2 regions of the Candidatus Brocadia sinica JPN1 genome follow, and region 1 is predicted to be linked to the other one. Evidence: riboswitches for the same ligand, from Rfam matches in the RefSeq annotation. Region 1 holds a riboswitch; the other holds the start of a gene.
The links. Region 1 has a riboswitch for cyclic di-GMP ahead of BROSI_RS00045 (hypothetical protein). Riboswitches for the same ligand answer to the same signal wherever they lie in the genome.
Positions count from the first base shown of each region.

Region 1 (6,071 bases):
ACGGTAAGCGTGCCAAACCACCAATCGATCAGATACCACACGGGTGTGGGAAGTCCGCCCAAGTTAACTGTGTGGACTTGATAGAGATTATTACCGATCTGGGTGCCTGCATTAACAAAACGGCAATCCAGGGTGTCAAGCACACTAGCAGTACCGGGTTGGGTGGCGCTAGGTGGTATGAAGAAATCTGGCACATCCAGATAATACGGTCCCAACAGAGCAGCGAATGCTGGATTTTCCGCATTTTCCAAGTAATAAAGGTATAATCCCGTATTATCGGTAAATGGATCTGCAACTGCTAAAGTCGCCCACTCATTCTGGTCGCGCACTATAGGTGGTGCAATGGTTCCCATAAGGCCTCCCCAAAATGGGACACCAAGACCTAATCCGTTGTATGCGCGAGCCTTTGACATAGTGAACAAAGCTGATCCAATATAAAAAGGATCAAAAAGATTTGCCGTAATAATTAACGCATCCTGATCCATGCCAAGTTGAGGATAGTCCCAAAAAGCGCCACCGTAAATAGCTCCCACATTGAAAGCATAAATATACCATCCGCTAAAGGCATTCCAGTTCTTGGAAATTGCAATAAAATGCCATTGATCGCCATCTATTTCTGGAAACGACTCTGCGGTAATTATAAAACGATTCCAATCTTTATCATGAACGCATCGAGGATCAAAAAGAGCTTCTTCGAAATATCCAAAAAAAGCGTTCATTGAGACACTGCTTTGCAAAACCTGATCTGATTTCCTGTAGATACTAACATTAGAATTTGTTACCTCAACAAAATGTTGTTTTCCTACTGCCCCATGGGTATCAGGTGGATACCACCCTCCCGCTGCCGTTTGGTTAACTCCATTGAAATTAATCCCCATAATAATCGGTGGCGCCAAAGGGCCCTTTGCTTCTGGACGACCCTGAGGAGCTTTTGTCTTATCTTGCGCCTGTTTCTTCATTTCCTCGTATTTTTGGGGATCTCCGTGCGGACGGAATGATATCTCCTTTACCTGCAGCGGTTGCTTGGTTGCATTATCCGCCAGCATCTCTTCCATCGTTCTCGATTTTGCAGCCTCTAGCTGATGAGTTTGTTTTTGCATTTCTATTTTATTTTCTTCCACAAGCCTTGGAGCAGCAGCATTTGCTCCAACGTGAATAAGTGCAGGCAATAACAAAGTAGCTTGCGATAGTAACAGTAACCTACATATTTTACGCATATTCTCCTCCTTCTCTTCTTTAAATTAAAAAACAAAGTACGCTCCAAAATTACTATTTACAAATTGATTTTTTTGATGCACCCCCCTTTCTTAAGTTAAACATGGACAAACAAAGTTTGTCGTTCGATTGAGCGCTTACGACAAAGTCCATGCTACCCTGTAACCCGCTCAAATAAAATGAGAATTCTTATACAATTAAATTTTAAAATGCCAAAAAAAAGGCCTTACTGCAAAGATATTCTAAGATACATCTTCGGCAGTAAGGCTGTCTCATGAGCGGTTTAAATTGTTTAAACTGCTTAAATGGCTGACGAGATCCTTTACTTTGCGCCCCCTGATCACTCAGGGTTTGCCTTTTTCGGGACGGTATTTTTCGTACGAATCCTAATTTTTTGTTAAATTATGTCAACAATAATTCTATCCATAGATCAGGTTAAAAAAACTTGTAAAAAATGACTTAGAAGGCATCAACCAAGCATACTTTTAATTGTCAAAAAGAATGCCACAAACAAGACCAAAATGTTTATCGTGTAATATTTATCATAAACCATTTGGATGCAGTCTATTATAAGATACCATAAAGCAGAATCGTCCGTTGCTAAGGCAAAGGAAAAGTGTGACATGGCACACAAGTGTGACGTCGCACTTATGTGCCATGTCACACAAAACCCTTTTTTATTTGTTCATCGATATAAACTTCACCAGCTTCAATTGAACTGCCTATTTGAAATTGTTTTGAATTTCTGATTTCATGCCTTGGTGTTAACGGTTTTCTATGAATAAAACTTACAAAAAAGTTTTTAAAGGTAACACTCTACTACAGGGCATTATACAAATCCTGCACTTCCTGGTCGGTCAAGGCACGTTTGTAAATTCTAACATCATCAATCGTACCATTAAAATAACCATTAAACCCTGTATGCCCTATTCTCATGTTGGAATACAATGTCAATGGCACAACCGTATTCCCCGCCGGATGGGTTCGAGTATTGGCCAGCTGCCCATTTACATAGAGCATCTGTTTCCCTGTAGCCTTGTTGTAAGTGCCAACTACATGATACCAACCACCAACCGAATTGACCAAATCCTTTATAGCAGTTTTCTGTGTCTTATTTCCACTTCCATCCTGTGTCACGAGGATAAATTGAAGTGTATCAGGTGCGGTTTTATAAAATCGCACATCAAAACCCTCTCGAAGTTGCAAACTTGGATTCCATCCATATCCACCAAATATGGCATCAACACCCGTTGCATCATTTGCATTTTTATAGAACCATGCAGCAATGGAAATCTCTTCATGATTCATACGGGAAATTGATACGTAATCGTTGATTCCATCAAAGCTTAATCCATTTCCACTCTTCCCGGTCGTCCATGCGGCTCCGTTCACAGCGCCATCATTACCGTTGCCAGACGCATCAGTTGCAATCGCTCCTGCCCCCTCATCAAACGGATAGTGGGCTACCATAGAGTCATTTATATTCGTCTCGACAGTTGTTAGCTCCTGGTTCGCTGAAATCTGGCTTAATGTCTGGACGGCGCCACTTGGCCAGAATATATTAATAGTATCTACCACACTTATATTCCCCAAACCAAAATGAAGTGGGGACACCCCCTGTGAATAAACTTCACCTCCATTCCCATTTAGCTGGCGTGTTTGAATCCCCTGAGAAGTATTTAATACTACCCTGGCGCCAATTCCTGATCGGTTACTCTTTGTGCCTACCAATTTAATTTTTATCCAGTTATTACCATTCCCAGGATTTTTGTAAAGTATTGCCTTCCCATTTGATAGAGGAAATCCCCATCCAAATCCGTTCGACAAAAACAAATCCAGATTTCCGTCATTATTAAGGTCTCCCCATGAGGCGCCGTAATGACGCCCAACTGCATCTGCAGCGCCAACCCCGGCCGTCTCGGTAATATCCTCGAAAGTTCCGTCTCCCAGATTACGATAGAGGGTATTTGTCCTGTTTCCCAGGATATCGCTTGCGTCTACAACATATAAGTCTAAATATCCATCATTATCGAAATCTCCCCATGCTGCCCCGCCGTTATTGCCAATGTGCCCCGTACGTGATTCCTCGGTTACATCGGTAAAAGACCCATCCCCGTTATTCCGATAAAGGGTAGATTTGTAATTTGTAAGTAATGTTAAACTATTAGTCTTCACTTGCGAAAAATTCCCATCGGATACAATATGCCCCCAAAAACCCGGTCCAATTGCATTTGTAGCCTCGGTCCATTGTATATGCCAAACATTATCCGTATCTTCTTTCCAAACGAAGAAGGCGTCTTCTTGTCCGGTATTAATTACCGGCGTCCCTGTAACCTCATCGGAACTCAGATTGAAAGGAATTTGAGAGGGATTCCTTTTTTCACTTCCTATGTAGACAGAAGCGGGTTTTAATCTATTTCCTATGAGCAAATCAAAAGTTATCGTACTGCCCGAATCACATCGGAAGGTTACTTCGCCAGGATCAGTAAATTTTGTGAAACTAAAGACAATCTTTGTTTGATCCCAAAACAGTGTTTCATGATAATCATTATTACCTCTGGAAACATAAAGGTCAACGAATCCGTCGTTGTTGTAATCGCCCCACGCAACACCTCGACAAAGGACATTTTCATTTTTGACAATAAAAGAACTATTCAAACTATAAGTGCCATTTCCATTATTACGATATAATTTATCTTTGCCATAACCACCAGAAAAATAATCCATATCGCCATCATTGTCATAATCCGCAACAGACTGTACTATATTAAATGAATTGGCTAGTCCAATTGAATCCGTAACATCGTGAAAATAACTACCTTTGTCATTTTTATATACTACACCGACACCAGCACTCCCTTCAAAAGATTCAAACAAATCTAAATAACCGTCATTGTCATAATCTGCTAAACTTATTGCACGTGCATGAGGAGATATCTTATCAATACCTGTCTCATTTGTAACATTTGTAAATTTGCCTGTACCATCTCCTTTCCAAAGCTGGTCACCATGTATATTTATACCAATGAACAAATCCAGATTCCCGTCGTTATCATAATCGCCCAAGCCATATCCATGTCTATCAATATAATCAGTATTTATACCTGAGCTGTTAATTATATTCGTGAATGTTTCATCCCCCTTATTCTGGTAAAGCGAAGGACTCCCGCCGTGATGGGGGTCTACAATATCCAAATTGCCATCATTGTTGATATCTCCCAGCAAAGGATTTCCAAATGCTTGCTTTGTAGTCTGTTCTAACCCGGAGATCACTGAAATATCGTTAAATTGAACCGGACTAACCAGAGATGTCGACGGGATTGCAGAAACTTCAGTTGATGATAAGCTTTCACCAGACAAATTTTTTGCAGTAACAACGAAATAATACGTTGTTCCATTGTTAAGACCTGTTAGTTGATAGGGTGATGTGTTTCGACTTATTCGCATTCCTGCAAGATCTCTCCAATGTGATTTATTTATTCCAGGGTGTCTTGAAAAATATATGTTATAATCGGTTGCTCCAGCAACACTGTCCCATGAGAGGTTAACCATGCCGCTTCCAGCCGTCGCCTCAAGGTTAGCAGGAGTTCCTGGCGCCTCGCCATTGACCTTCGATTCCACAATAAAATTAAAAATCAACGACAGCATTAATGTAACAGCCAATAAAGTGAATTTTTTCATTGCCATTTTCTCCTTATAGAGACAAATTCTCCTCTCAAAATAATTTCAATGGGAAACACTTTTTTACCATCCTTTAGCCCCTTCCTTAGCAAGGAGGGGCTAAAGGACGATTCATTTTGGTCGCATTTGCAAACCAAATGCCTCACAAGGCATTATACAAATCCTGCACTTCCTGGTCGGTCAAGGCACGATTATAGATTTTGACGCCATCAATCTTGCCATTAAAGTAACCATTACCATTCATTGAGTGCCCTATTCTCATATCGGAATACCATGTCAATGGCACAACCGTATTCCCCGCGGGATGGATTCGTGTATTAACCAACTGGCCATTTACATAGAGCTTCTGCTCCCCTGTAGCCTTGTTGTAAGTACCTGCTACATGATACCAGCTACCCACCGAATTGACCAAATCCTTTACTGCAACTTTCTGCGTCCTATTCCCACTTCCATCCTGTGTTATAAGAACAAATTCAAGCCTGTCAGGCGAGGTTTTATAAAAGCGCACATCAAAACCCTCCCGAAGTTGCACATCTGAATCCCATCTATGCCCACTCAATATAGCATCAGCGCTCATTGTATCATTTGCATACTTATAGAACCATGCGGCAATAGAAAGCTCTTCATTATTCATGCGGGGAATTGATACATAATTGCTGGCGCCATTAAAGCTTAACCCATTTCCACTCTTCCCCTCTGTCCATGTGGCCCCACTGATGGCGCCATCGTTGCCGTTGCCAGACGCATCAGTAGCAACCGTCCCACTCCCTTCGTCGAACGGATAGCTGGCCTGCAAACCCGTGCTAAAGGCATTATACAAATCTTGTACTTCCTGGTCGGTCATGGCTTGATTGTAAAGGCGGAAGTCGTCAATCTTGCCATTAAAGTAACCGTTACTAATCATTGATTGCCCTATTTTCATGTCAGAATATAATGTCAATGGCACAACCGTATTTCCTGCGGGATGGTTTCGTGTATTAACCAACTGGCCATTTACATAGAGCTTCTGCTCCCCTGTAGCCTTGTTGTAAGTGCCAACTACATGATACCAGCTACCCACCGAATTGACCAAATCCTTCACAGCAGCCTTCTGCGTCCTATTCCCACTTCCATCCTGTGTCACAAGGACAAATTCAAGCCTATCGGGTGTGGTTTTATAAAATCGCAGATCAAAA
Region 1 is NZ_BAFN01000001.1:12,195-18,265, forward strand. It holds gene BROSI_RS00045 (hypothetical protein) at 1-1,217, opposite strand, end outside; cyclic di-GMP riboswitch class I at 1,470-1,581, opposite strand; gene BROSI_RS00050 (FG-GAP-like repeat-containing protein) at 2,035-4,896, opposite strand; gene BROSI_RS00055 (LamG-like jellyroll fold domain-containing protein) at 5,039-6,071, opposite strand, start outside.

Region 2 (6,071 bases), 3.7 Mb from region 1:
ATTCGATGGGGATGAATTCAACTGCGTAATCGTTTGTGAGCATAGCAAGTGTGATTGTTGTTGTGAAGGAGAAGCCATCGGGGAGCAAATGAATAAATTTCATTACCACGTCTTTTTTCATTGCACGGAAACCCGAGTTCAGGTCCGGAATCTTTGTTCCGGTCAAATAATTGGCCAGTTTATTGAGCACCCATTTTGCAGGCCGTCTTGCCAATGGAATATTTGAATCGTTGTTTCCTCTGGCCCCAACGACCATCTCACTCTTTGATAATTGAGCAAGCAGCTTGGGGATATCCTGTACAGGATACGTCCCATCGGCATCTGATATAATAAACGTGCTATATTTTGCGTGCCGGATACCGGTTTTAATGGCGGCTCCATAACCTCGATTGAAGGGGTGCCGGATCAATATAATATCCTGAGTGTTCCGTATTATTTCAGATGTACCATCGGTAGAGCCATCGTCTACCATGATAATCTCCCATCGATTGCCATACCGTTTTTTTAATGATTGCAGGGACTCGATTACTTGCAGTATTCCTTCCCTTTCATTATAAACGGGAATGATAATGCTTGTTTCTTCTATCATGTATCACCTTTATTTTGTAATTAGTCAGCCATAAAACCTGGTGGCTGAACTGTAATAAAAATTATTATAATTCATGCATATAACATTCTCAATCTTTTTAATTCTGGGTAAATATAAGGGTTCTGGAGAAGTCAATATTAAAAAATGTTATTGATTTTGACGAAAATTATCTGTATACATATCATATGTTTTTATGTAATACGGCTATAATCAAATTATTTCTCCCTTTATATTGCCGCTTGCAAAGTAGTAATGAAGGGTAATATTGACAAACCTGGTCCCGTATGTTTTGACCAGGGACTGTTTTGTCCGTGTCTAACTTGTTAGAGATCAATAATTATGAAAAAACCGAATGCAAAACAAGTGTCTGATCCGACAAAGGCCGTGGTAGCGATAGATAAAAAATTGAAAGATTTTGATAAGCAATTTAAGGCCTTGACAACGGGTTTTTCCTCTATGATGAAGTCTTTTGGCGCTGTTACAAAAAAGATCGACGCCCTTGGAAAACGTATAGAAATTCTGGAAAAGTTGTCAACTTCTTCAGAAAAAGCCCTGGAGTCTGACAAAAAACAAATGGAGTCTGCTCTAAAAAACTTTATTGATATAGGAAAAAGGATAGAATCCGGAATAAAAGATCTCACGGTAAAAGATGAGGGAATAAAAGATGTGGCAAAAAAGGTAAATAATATTGAAAAGAACCTTGAATTGTTAAGATCCGGTTTTGAGGCGATGGAAAATGATATTGGTGAGATTGAAGACACCAATGAAGAGGTATTAGATATAGCAGAACAGATACAAGATTCTTTAGAAGAAGATGAAATGTATTAAGAAATAATTATTTCACTAAGGGTGTCTTGTTTATATTATGAGGAGTAGAAATTATGAGCGAAGGAAAAAATACCACTGCTGAGGGCCAATCTTCAAAGAGATCTGTATCTAGTCAAAAATCTTCTGCAAAAAAAACCCAAAAAGAAAGAGTAAAACCAGATGTTCAGGCAAAGTCCGTTGAGGAAGTAAAGTCAGCTTTTTCACTTGCAAAAAAAGTTGACGACATGGCGGAAGAAATAGAAGGCAAACCCATAAAATCCTTCGAAAAAAAAGAGCAGGAAAAGCTCCTCCAATCGTATGAAAAATTAATATCTAAAATGGTGCGGGAGATTAACAATTCCAGGCTGTAGTTTTCAAATCCAATACGTGATTATTAATAAAGGCTATTATTTTCTTTGCAGCTTCATTTTTTGACAGGCCGGCAGTGTTTACCACAAAATCTGCTATCCTGTCATACAGTGGCCTCCTGTATGCTAAAAGGTATTCAATTTCCTCATATGCGCCACGATTCGTAAGGCTTGGTCTTCTCTGCTGTGTTTGTGTATCTTCGTGGATTCTTTTGTAGATGGTATCCACGTCAGCATCCAGATAGATTATGATCCCGTTTTTCCTGAGTTTCCTTACATTCTCCTCCCTCAGGATTGCACCTCCGCCCGTGGCAATGACCTTGTTGTCGAGAATACATAACTCCGAAATGATTTGCGCCTCGATTTCCCGAAATAATTTTTCTCCACCAACTGCAAAAATGTTTTTAATGGTCTTTCCTTCTTTCTGTTCCAGGTACTCATCGGCATCGATAAATTCTTTGCCCATCCGTTGAGCGAGTATTTTGCCTACGGTTGTTTTGCCGGTACCGCGAAAACCGATTAAGATAATATTCAATTCTGATACAAGTGATCTTTGTCACTCTCCAACTAATTTTTTATAGGCAATTTCTCTGATTAATTTGAGTGGTGGTTTTATTCCTGTCCACAACTCAAACTGTGCCGCTGCCTGGTTTACAAACATTGGCAAACCACCAATAATTGTACAACCCCGAGATTTGGCTTCACGCAACAATCTTGTTTCTATCGGGTTGTAAATAGTATCAAAAACGACCATGTTGGGTTTTAGTTGATCTTTATCAATCGGGGTTTCATTGACTGCGGGAAACATGCCCACAGGCGTGGCATTAATCAGGATGTCTGTTTGCATGGAAGGCAGATCATCGGGTTTTATGGATAGACAGCCAACATCTCTGGCGAGTGACTGTGCCCGCTCATAATTCCTGTTTACCAGGGATACTTGTGCGCCACATTCCTGTAATCCAAAAGCGATCGCCCGGGCGGCGCCACCGGCGCCTAACAAGGTAACGTGTTTTCCTTTTAGATGCTCGTGCTTTTCGCCCATTCCGGATGCATGATCAGTGTCCCCCAATGCTTGAATGGCTGCCTTACAATCTGTATTATAACCAACCAGTTTGCCGTCCTTGTTTACGATGGTGTTTACTGCACCGATCTTCTTTGCCATAGGGTCTACTGCGTCCAGATGATTTATTGCGGATTCTTTATGCGGAATTGTTACGCTATACCCTTTTACATCCAGTTCCCTAAACGCTCTGATAAAGTCATCGATTTTGTCTACCTTAAAAGGAACGTAAATATTATTCAAATTCATTTCCTTAAAGAGTGTATTATGGATAACTGGACTAATGCTGTGAGAGACGGGGTTTCCAATTAATCCGTAGATTGCCGTTTGTTTATTTTGTATTTGTGCCTGATAGACATGTAAAAGTTCGTGAATGCTGATCTGCCCTGGGGCGGATTCCTTTCCCTTCTGGAGAGACGCAAAAGTCAGATAGCTGCCAAATCTTTTATACAAGATGCGGCTAATGATGCCATAGTCGCCCATACAGAATGAAATTAATGGTGTCTGTGCTTGCTGGAGTAAGCGATATATTTTGATGTTATCTGTAATAGTGTTTGCATAAGTAACTATTTTTATAATATCAGCGCCATACCGGCTCAGTTTTTGATAAGTAACGGTCAGGTCATCGGGTGTTTCACGAAAATTATGGTAGGAAACAATGAGTTTCGTTTTACTCGCAGGGACACGGCGCTCCGTGTCCCCACGCATATTTTGAATGCTGTCATGTTCAACATCGACGAAATCAGCTTGTAACTGGATAGCGAGTTTTAGAAGCGCAATCCTCTCTTCTTCGCTTCCGCCGAACTTGCCACCTTCTCTGACGGGTCTGTTCGTAACAATCACAGGCTTAACTCGCCTTTCCAATATCCGCTTCAGATCTGGATTTTTTATGTAGTCAAGACGTAATTCGACAATGTCCGCAAACTTTGATGCATCTTCCATATCCCGGAGAACATCATCAAGGTTGTTTGCAATGATGGGTATGCAAATCATTTTTTCCCGAGCAAGTGGATAAGAAATAAAATGTAATAGAAACTATTGAATTTCAGGGAAGTTTACTTTTGCCTCTTTGGTGTACCAAGACAGTTCTTTTGCCAAGAATTATACAATTTATTATAAATGCAAAAACGAAAAATCAAAATGTAAATTTCAATAAATGTTCCATGTACTCGTGTGTATTAATTTCTTAGCAGAAATTTTGCGATATTTATTGTCGGTCATGTATTGCCCTGAAAAGGTAATCCGACTCATTCACGTCTTGATAAATTTATTTTTTGACTTGACAAATAATTTTGAATAGAGTAAAACGATTTCCATTTGATCAGGTAAAAATACCCAACAAAGTGGAAGATATCACGAAAAAGGTAAACCCTGAGTGATCAGGGGACGCAAAGTAGTGGGTCTTTAGTAAATAAGCATTTATCCCAGAGATTAGTTTATAAAGACAGCCTTACTGCCGAAGATGTTTACGAAAAATCTTTGCAGTAAGGCTTTTTTGTTTTAGGTCATTGTTGCAGTAAATACATGTGCAACGGAAAAAAACATTCAGGATCATTATCAGCACAATGAAAACCACAATCTCACATGGAAAGGAGCAAAGAAAAATGGAAAAGCAAATACAAAGGGCTATAACTATAGTAACTTTTTTTGCAGTAATTTTATTTTCCTTACCGCTTCTGGCTTATACAACAGAAAACGTTTTTGTGGTTGTTATTGATGGTTTGAGGAATAATGAGGCATTTGAAGATGCCGATCACGATCTCATACCTCACATTTGGAATGATCTCCGGCCTCAGGGTACAATATATACAGAATTCTACAATGATTATTTAACCACTTTTACAACCCCCGGCCATATGGCAATTGTTACTGGTCAGTGGCATGTTGCTCCTAATCTTGCCAATGTCGTATCAGGCGGTATTTACGATGTACGTCCCGAAGCGCCAACCATCTTTGAGTATTTTCGGTACCATACCGGTAAACCGAAGGCGAGTTGTTTGGTTGTAACAGGGAAAAAAAATAATATACAACTGGACTGGTCTCTGGAACCCACCTATGGCCCTAATTATGCAAGTTTATTGTTTGAGGGCGGGAACGATACTGACACCTATGCGCTGTTAAAAACAAAGTTAGAGGCGCATCATTCCAACCTCGTAGTGGTAAACCTTCGGGACGTTGACGAAGCCGGACACACCGGTGACTGGGTTACATACACCGGGGCAATTAAAAAGGCGGATGAATTGGTCTATCAGATTTGGACGCAGTTAATACAGGGGGATGCGTTTTATGCAAATAAGACAACCATGATTGTTACATCAGATCATGGCCGTCATGACGATGAATATGGAGGATTTCAGGAGCATGCCGGGATGTGTCACGGATGCCGTCATGTTCTGTTTTTGGGCATAGGCCCTGATACTCCGGCAGGACTGGAAATCCCTGAGAGACGTTATCTGAGAGATATCGCTCCAACGGTTGGAGAATTCCTTGGCTTTCCCACTCCGTTTGCCCGCGGGCAGATAATGACCGGCATCTTTTCTCAGAATCCTGACCCGAAAATTCATGTTTACTGCCGGAATCCACGGGTGAAAATTTTTAATGGGAAGGTGTTTGTTGTTTGGTCGCAGAATGATCCGACCGATACGGGGAATGAACATGTCTTTCTCATGAAGAAAGATTCGGCAGATATGTTCTTTAGCAATCCCATACCGGTTGATTCACAGAAGGCACGCTGGGCTTTTTTCCCTGCCGTGACTGCCAATAAAGACGGCCTTCATGTTGTCTGGCTAGACGGACGTGCCCTGGACGGGATTCACGATACATGGTCGGTATATTACCGGAAAAGTCCGGATTATGGATCGACCTGGGAAAATGAACAACTCATTGCAACCAGTACGTTTGAGTCTGCCGACCCTCTTTCAATGGAAATAGTAGGAGAACCCGAAATTATCTCCAATGAACTCGGTGAACTCATTATCACCGTCCGTTATAAGAGAGGTTCTGGCCAGAACAGGAGGATTACCAGTTTCCGATCAGCAGATGGAGGGAGAAACTGGGTTGAAATCATGGTTAAGCAGGATAACTTCTCACCCATTCAATATAGTCCTATAACCATGGAAGGGCCAAAAGAGGCCTCGATGGTGTGGATTGATCTGGCGCCGACCCCGAATAAGCCCAACTATTATAATTGGGAGGTCTTTTTTATGCGCACCATGAACTCCGGTACAACGTGGAAAGACCTGAACCG
Region 2 is NZ_BAFN01000001.1:3,667,992-3,674,062, forward strand. It holds gene BROSI_RS16765 (glycosyltransferase family 2 protein) at 1-589, opposite strand, end outside; gene BROSI_RS16770 (hypothetical protein) at 929-1,417, shown strand; gene BROSI_RS16775 (hypothetical protein) at 1,471-1,767, shown strand; gene BROSI_RS16780 (shikimate kinase) at 1,748-2,299, opposite strand; gene BROSI_RS16785 (shikimate dehydrogenase) at 2,321-3,817, opposite strand; cyclic di-GMP riboswitch class I at 4,178-4,285, shown strand; gene BROSI_RS16790 (alkaline phosphatase family protein) at 4,429-6,071, shown strand, end outside.
Region 2: another riboswitch for cyclic di-GMP. It lies ahead of BROSI_RS16790 (alkaline phosphatase family protein); the one in region 1 lies ahead of BROSI_RS00045 (hypothetical protein).